Regions from separate parts of the Vibrio sp. CB1-5 genome, predicted to be linked through region 3. Evidence: predicted binding sites of a transcription regulator. Region 3 holds the regulator's gene; each other region holds the start of a gene.
What was found. Region 3 encodes PurR, which represses purine synthesis genes. Its sites were predicted from a motif close to TNANGNAAACGTTTNCNTNA; they were not measured.
Positions count from the first base shown of each region.

Region 1: a site for PurR is predicted at 612-631, ahead of ACJB0T_RS21355 (NupC/NupG family nucleoside CNT transporter). Genes of this name have one in related genera too.
Region 2: a site for PurR is predicted at 1,078-1,097, ahead of ACJB0T_RS00925 (phosphoribosylaminoimidazolesuccinocarboxamide synthase). Genes of this name have one in related genera too.

Region 1 is NZ_JBJHPB010000049.1:28-2,303, forward strand. It holds gene ACJB0T_RS21350 (YibL family ribosome-associated protein) at 68-424, opposite strand; purine riboswitch at 670-767, shown strand; gene ACJB0T_RS21355 (NupC/NupG family nucleoside CNT transporter) at 910-2,130, shown strand; gene deoD (purine-nucleoside phosphorylase) at 2,142-2,276, shown strand, end outside.
Region 2 is NZ_JBJHPB010000001.1:209,279-211,554, reverse strand. It holds gene ACJB0T_RS00925 (phosphoribosylaminoimidazolesuccinocarboxamide synthase) at 1-965, opposite strand, end outside; gene ACJB0T_RS00920 (hypothetical protein) at 1,312-1,713, opposite strand; gene ACJB0T_RS00915 (hypothetical protein) at 2,054-2,242, opposite strand.
Region 3 is NZ_JBJHPB010000007.1:78,288-80,563, forward strand. It holds cyclic di-GMP riboswitch class I at 1-76, opposite strand, end outside; gene purR (HTH-type transcriptional repressor PurR) at 257-1,261, opposite strand; gene torD (molecular chaperone TorD) at 1,622-2,275, opposite strand.

The DNA of each region.
Region 1 (2,276 bases), on a different contig from region 3:
GCCAGCTTCGCTGGGCAAACAAAAAAGGCGCACGTTGTTCACGTACGCCTTCTTGGCTAAAACTGCGTTAGAAAGGTTTTGGTGCGTAACCTGTCATTACCTTAAGCTTCAGCTCTTTACCAATTTTCGTCATTGGGTGAACAACAACTAAGCCTTTCACAGACTTTTTCAGCTTACCCATATCCGCCTGCTCTGCTTTGGTGATTTCACGAGAGAAAGGCATGTCCAGCAAACTCTTACGCTCTTTGTTCATGTCGTAGCTTTGCTTGTGCTTTAGTTGGGCCAGTTTCTTGGTTATTTTGTCAATTTCATCAGTAAAACGTGAAATCATTTCATTGTCACCACGAGCTTTAGCTCCATTTAGCTTGTGCTTGCACTTATCTAGGCGGTTATTCAGTTTCTGGAGTTCTTGTTTCGAGCTCATGGCATGGACCTTTTTATGGTGAATGATGGGGACAAACGCTGGATATTCAGAGTCTAACTTATCCGCAGCCAATCTGCATAACTGACATCAGTGCGCACGATCCCGTATCTTGGTCGCGCATCATAAAGTTTACGATTCAAGAATGCCAGAGTTGAACGCAGAAATTTCTCAAACCGTTGAAATAGTAAAAAGCAAACGGTTGCAATCGCAAAAACCTTTCTATAGAATCCGCTCACCCCAAATTGGGGACTTACTGTCAGGCATTTTGTATAAGCTTCAGATAGGGTGAAGCGTTTCTACAGAGCACCAATAATGCTCCGCTATAAAATGACTCGAATCCACATCTGCTCTTATGCCAAATAAGTCTGATCAGTGAGTGTTATTTATACACACGCACTTAATACCTGAGACAAGTGCGATCACTTAGATTTATTACTACCTATTTAATACGGACATTGCTAGGTAACACATGAAAGAGTTGTATCATGTCACTACTTATGAGCATTGTCGGAATTATCGCACTGCTATCCGTTGGTTTTCTTTTCTCTGAAAACCGTCAAGCCATCAATAAACGTACTGTCCTACTTGCCCTGACCGCACAAATTGGTTTTGGTGCCTTCGTTATGTTTGTCCCTCTGGGTGAGCAAATTTTGCAAGGCATGTCGAATGGCGTCAATCACGTTATTTCCTACGCTAATGAAGGTCTAGCGTTCGCTTTTGGTGGCTTAGGTAAGTTCGAAATGGGCTTCATTTTCGTCATCAACGTACTTTGCGTCATTATCTTTATTTCGGCGCTTATTTCTGCACTGTACTACCTCAACATCATGCAAACGCTGATCAACGTGATTGGTGGCGTGTTAACCAAGCTACTGGGCACGTCAAAAGCAGAATCACTAAGCGCAACCGCAAACATTTTTGTTGGTCCTATCGAAGCGCCGTCTATGATTCGCCCACTTGTCAAAAATATGACTCGTTCGGAGCTATTCGCGGTAATGACTGGCGGTCTCGCGAGTGTCGCTGGTGGTACTATGATTGGCTATATCAGCTTAGGTGTGGATCCAAAGTACATTATTACCGCATGTTTTATGACAGCGCCCGCTGGCCTGCTGTTTGCGAAGCTGCTATGTCCACAAACCGAGGAAGTTACTACTGACAAAGCCATCAAAGTTGACGACAAAGACGCTCCAAAATCGCTACTCGATGCGATTACAGAAGGCTCTCTAGTTGGTATGCACCAAGCAGCAACAGTAACCGCACTTGTCATCTCTTTTGTTGCGTTAGTGGCACTACTTAACGGCATTATCTCCGGCCTTGGTGGTCTTGCTGGCTTCGAGAACGCGAGCCTTGAACTGATTATCGGTTATATCCTATCACCGCTGACATTCCTAATGGGTGTACCGTGGAGCGAAGCGGTTACCGCGGGTGCTCTTATAGGTAAAAAGATTGCCGTAAACGAATTTGTTGCTTACATGAGCTTTGTTGAAGTCAGCGAAACCTTGTCAGCAAAGACTCAAGCTATCATTGCCTTTAGCCTGTGCGGCTTTGCCAACATTGGCTCGCTCGCCATGGTGATTGGCGGTATTGGCGCTATGAACCCAGAGCGTCGTCCTCTGCTTGTTGAAATTGGCCCACGTGTACTATTTGGCGCCATTCTAGCGAACTTAATGTCAGGCACTATCGCTGGCCTGCTTATCACTCTGTCTTAAGGAAAAACTCCATGCCTACTCCACATATTAATGCGAACAAAGGTGACTTTGCAGAAACGATTCTAATGCCAGGAGACCCACTTCGCGCTAAGTTGATTGCTGAAACTTACCTAGAAAACCCGCGTTTGGTGAGCGATGTTCGCAAC
Region 2 (2,276 bases), on a different contig from region 3:
GGCAGCGCGTTGTCTTTTGCCAATGCTTCACGCTCTGGCATGCGCTCTTTGTTGAGCAGAATATCTGGATCAGGGAAGTGGTTAAGTAGGAACTGACGGAAACCTTCTTTTGAGTTTTCTACTATCTTACCTTGTTGGTAAGCTTGGGTATCCCAAATACGCGATGAATCTGGTGTGCCGACTTCATCCATATAGATCAGCTTTTCTTGGCCTTTAGAGTCAGTCACATAGCCAAACTCAAACTTAGTGTCTACAAACGTTTGGTCAATCGCTTCAAGAGCTTGACTGATAACGCCAAAGCCATCTTTAAGCAATTTCTCATAGCCGTCGATGTCCTTGGCGTTTGAGAAATTAAACGCTTCGAAGTTGTCGCTGATGTTTTGACGTGTGATGTTCACATCATCCGCTTCTGGTACGTCTGGAATGCCGCGCAAAATGCCTTTTGTAGATGGTGTGATGAGAATGTCTTCCAGTTTAGAGTCTTTTTCTAACCCTTCTGGCAAGGTAATGCCGCAAAACTCGCGCTCACCCTTTTCATACGCACGCCACATTGAGCCTGTAATGTATTGACGGCAGATAGCTTCAATCATTACTGGTTTGGCTTTTTGAACGATCCACACGAATGGGTGAGGGATATCAAGAATATGGCTGTCAGCGAGGCCGTTGTCTTTGAACAGTTGGAACCAGTGGTTAGAGATCGCGTTAAGGGCAGCGCCTTTACCAGGAACCCCACGAAGATCGCCTTCACCGTGCCAAATACAATCAAACGCAGAAATACGGTCACTGATAACCATAATGGCTAGTGGTGCATCTTCTGCTACATCGTAGCCTTTTTGTTTGATTAGGCGGCGGCTATCTTCTTCAGTCAACCAATAGACAGAACGCACTTTGCCACTGTGAACAGGCTTATCGGTGCGGATTGGGAGATCGTCGTTTACGGCTAGAACTTGATCAGCAAGACTCATGGAGACATTCCTATCTGGTTTACAGTCGCGATACTGGGCGACAACAAGTGGAAGAGTGGAATCACTCATAATTGCCACGCATCATACCAGAACTGTTTGATCCTGCCAGAGAAAAAGCAAACGTTTGCGCAATTAGTTATCAAACTAACGTTGATCGATGAAAAAGTACGCTTTGATAAGGAAAAGACTTTACGTAACAGAGTGGTAATAAGTGACTTACTATAGAACTAAGCATAATAGAGCCAACTACAGGAAGAACAAGATAAACAACAACGATGAGCGATAGCCCATCGTCCGGCAACTAAGTAGCAGTGAATTCTTAGCTGCAGGACGATGAATCTAAGAATTAGTGCAGGTAGTGCTCACCAGAGAGGAAAATCACTTCACATTGATGGCCTAGTGCCAATGCATTCAAAGTCGCTTGCTGTTGAGTAGTGAATGAGCCGTTGGCGATGATGGCGCAGGCATTGCCAGAACGAATAGCTTTTTCGACCACTTGATATTGAGTAAGACTTACCGATGGCTTCATTTGTACCATGTGATTGCCAAGCTTATGGAAATGTAGAACTTGGCCTGTGGAAGGGCGAGGGCATTCTGCTGTTAACAAAATCCATTGAGGTCTAGATGTTAATTGCGACAGCTTTTCAAGGATCTCATCCTGGATCCCACGTTGTGCAGCCGCACTGTCAAATGAAGTGTATGAGCGTGAAACATTGTATCTAGACTGCATTGAATTGTTGATTAACATAACCCTGTTCCTTTATACATGTTGTATGGATATACAGTATTTTTTTGCAGGGGAAAGATCAAGCACTTTTTGAGCATTAATTCTTCAAGATAATTTAAGGTTATGTTTTTATTAGTGTTTATTTTTTAACAGAATGGCATGTTTGGTAATGGTTTCCCGCTATACAGTACTAACTATAAAAAACTACTGTATAGACGATCTGTACAAAAACACGGTTCATGTGACTAGAGGCAAGATCAAGAAAATCGAAACTAGGAAAAGAAGGTGGCGAGAGCCTTTGAGCGCGCAGTATTTGGGAGGCGGAAACTAAAACGCCTCTGAGGGCAGAGGCGCATTGCGGTTATTGCTGAGCGTTTGCTCGATTTCTAAATTCGATTTCTGCTTGATTGAACTGTCTGACGTCCATAATGGCGAAACTCAAACACTTTTCACATGAATGATGGTGTTTGCCATCGATGTACTCGTGTTTGGTGACAAAGCTAGGTGCATGGCACCAATCGCAGATATCTTGTTTGGTGAATGTATACATGATTACTCCCCACCCTTATATGTACGTTAGTACG
Region 3 (2,276 bases):
CGCTACCTATCAATAAAATTGGTTTAGGCCGGAGGCTTTGCGTCCCACCTTTTCAGATGGTTTGCCCTGTGCGTGACACATATAGCATATAGGAAAACTATGTAAGTGATTGATTGTAGATTTTTGGAAATGTGATCTTGGTTCAAATAATGTTTGGTTATTTGTGCCTCAAGGTGAATAAAAAAATTGACATAAGCAGTGGAAAAGTTTGAATGGAGATCAAAAAAAAGTGCCGAAATCGGCACTTTTGTCAGCGTTAGGTTAGGGCTTTGACAGAGTCACGATCTACAATTTCTGGGTGCATTTCGAAAATGCGTTTTTCGTGACCTTTATCTTTGATTCGTTCTAGTAGAATCTCAAAGGCATTTTTACCAACACGTCGCTTCGGTTGGTGCACTGTTGTCAGCGGTGGCGAAAAGTATTCAGCCAGTTCAATATTGTCATAACCGATAACAGAGATATCTTCAGGTACGCGCACACCAAGCTGTTGCAGGCGACTCATCAATCCAAATGCCATTGTGTCATTAAAACAGAATACGGCCGTTGGTCTCTCTTCCATTGCAGCGATGCGGTTAGCAGCGATAACCGCAGTATCACATTCAAAGTTACCTTCTAGAATGCGATCTTCTTTCATCTCTATGCCTGCTTCCGCTAGCGCGCGTTTGTAGCCGATGATGCGTTCTTGGCATACCGCTTTTTCTAGGTGACCACTTAGGCAAGCAATGTCAGTATGACCTTTCTCAATCAGGAACTTAGTCGCTAGATAGCCACCTTCCTCTGAGTTATCGATGATCTTATCGGCTTGAGAGCTCTCTGGACCCCAATCCATGATCACTTTTGGAATGTCGGCGTGACGGTCAAGCATCTCAAGAAGCTCTTCAGTCAAGTCAGAACACATTACCAAAATGCCATCTACGCGTTTTTCCGCTAGCATTCGGATGTAGTCGCGCTGCTTCTCGTAAACACCACCTGTGTTACACAGAATCAGGGTATAACCTTGGCGGTAGCAGTAACTTTCTACACCATCGATCACTTCTGAGAAGAATAAGTTTGTCGATTGGGTAACCAACATACCAATGGTTTTAGTCGAGTTACATTTCAAACTACGAGCAACAGCACTAGGCGCATAGTTAAGTTCATCGACGGCAGCCATCACTTTTTCTTGTGTTGCTTCTGCAACAAAGCGAGTTTTATTAATTACGTGGGATACTGTGGTCGTGGAAACGCCAGCAAGTCGGGCGACATCTTTAATGGTTGCCATAGTGATATCCTATAAGTCGCGGCTTATTGAATTAGTGAGTAAACGTTTGTGCCGCTTTAATTTTAGTGGTTCCAGCGCTTTTGTGAATAAACGGATGCAAAAGCGGAAACCGGCAAGTGTATGCAAGCCTAAGTAGAATCGACAAATTGAGCTCAAAGCTCAATATTGACACCTAAGTGGAGGTGACTTTCTGTAATACCAATGGGCGATTGCATTTAAACGGCGGATTGTAGTCGCAGCTTAGTGAGCTGGCAATCATTTATCCCACAAATTTATAACTAAGGCGCAAAATTGACTCAGATGACTGAAAACCATGTTTGCACCTTTAGTGTGTGTTGCGCCTATTCGTTGAAATCGTAGTTAGTCGTTTTCATCCGTAAGGTAGGTCAGGTCTAACTGACAGAAGGCGTGTAAGAGGAGAGCAGCAGCAGAGTAGAAACCAAATTCATCAAACTGTTGGCACTTCTTAACAAACTGAGGTAACCAACTCATTAGATGAGTATTGATGAAGTCCGCTTGTTCGTGCAGTGCATCATTCATATGTGTGTCGTTTTCCAACTCGTTCGAACGGATGATGAGGTTACCTAAAAAATCGAGTTCGATGGCAAGGTGGTCCGCAGGCTCATTGAGATCTTTATTTACCGCGATACCGTGCTCGGCGAGCAGATCTGCCATATCTTGTGCAGGCTGGTCATTGAGTAGGCCAGAAGTGCCAATGTACATTGAGGCATAAGGCAGTGCGCCATATTTGTCGGTCTTCAAAAACAGATCACAAAAATCGGCAGAGAGTTCCAACTGAGCATCTTCACGTATTTGTAATCTATTGAGCGAATCAGTGAAGGTTTTTATTGGCTCCGACAGCGATGGGTTTTCGCCAAGGCCAGTTAGAAACGAACGTATTTCAGGGCTGTGATATTTGCTGAGCTCATCGTCCGTCAGCTCAGCCGCAAACAAGCTCGATAGCCACCAATAGATTTCCGCACGTTGCTCATTAAATGCTTTGATTTCTTGCATT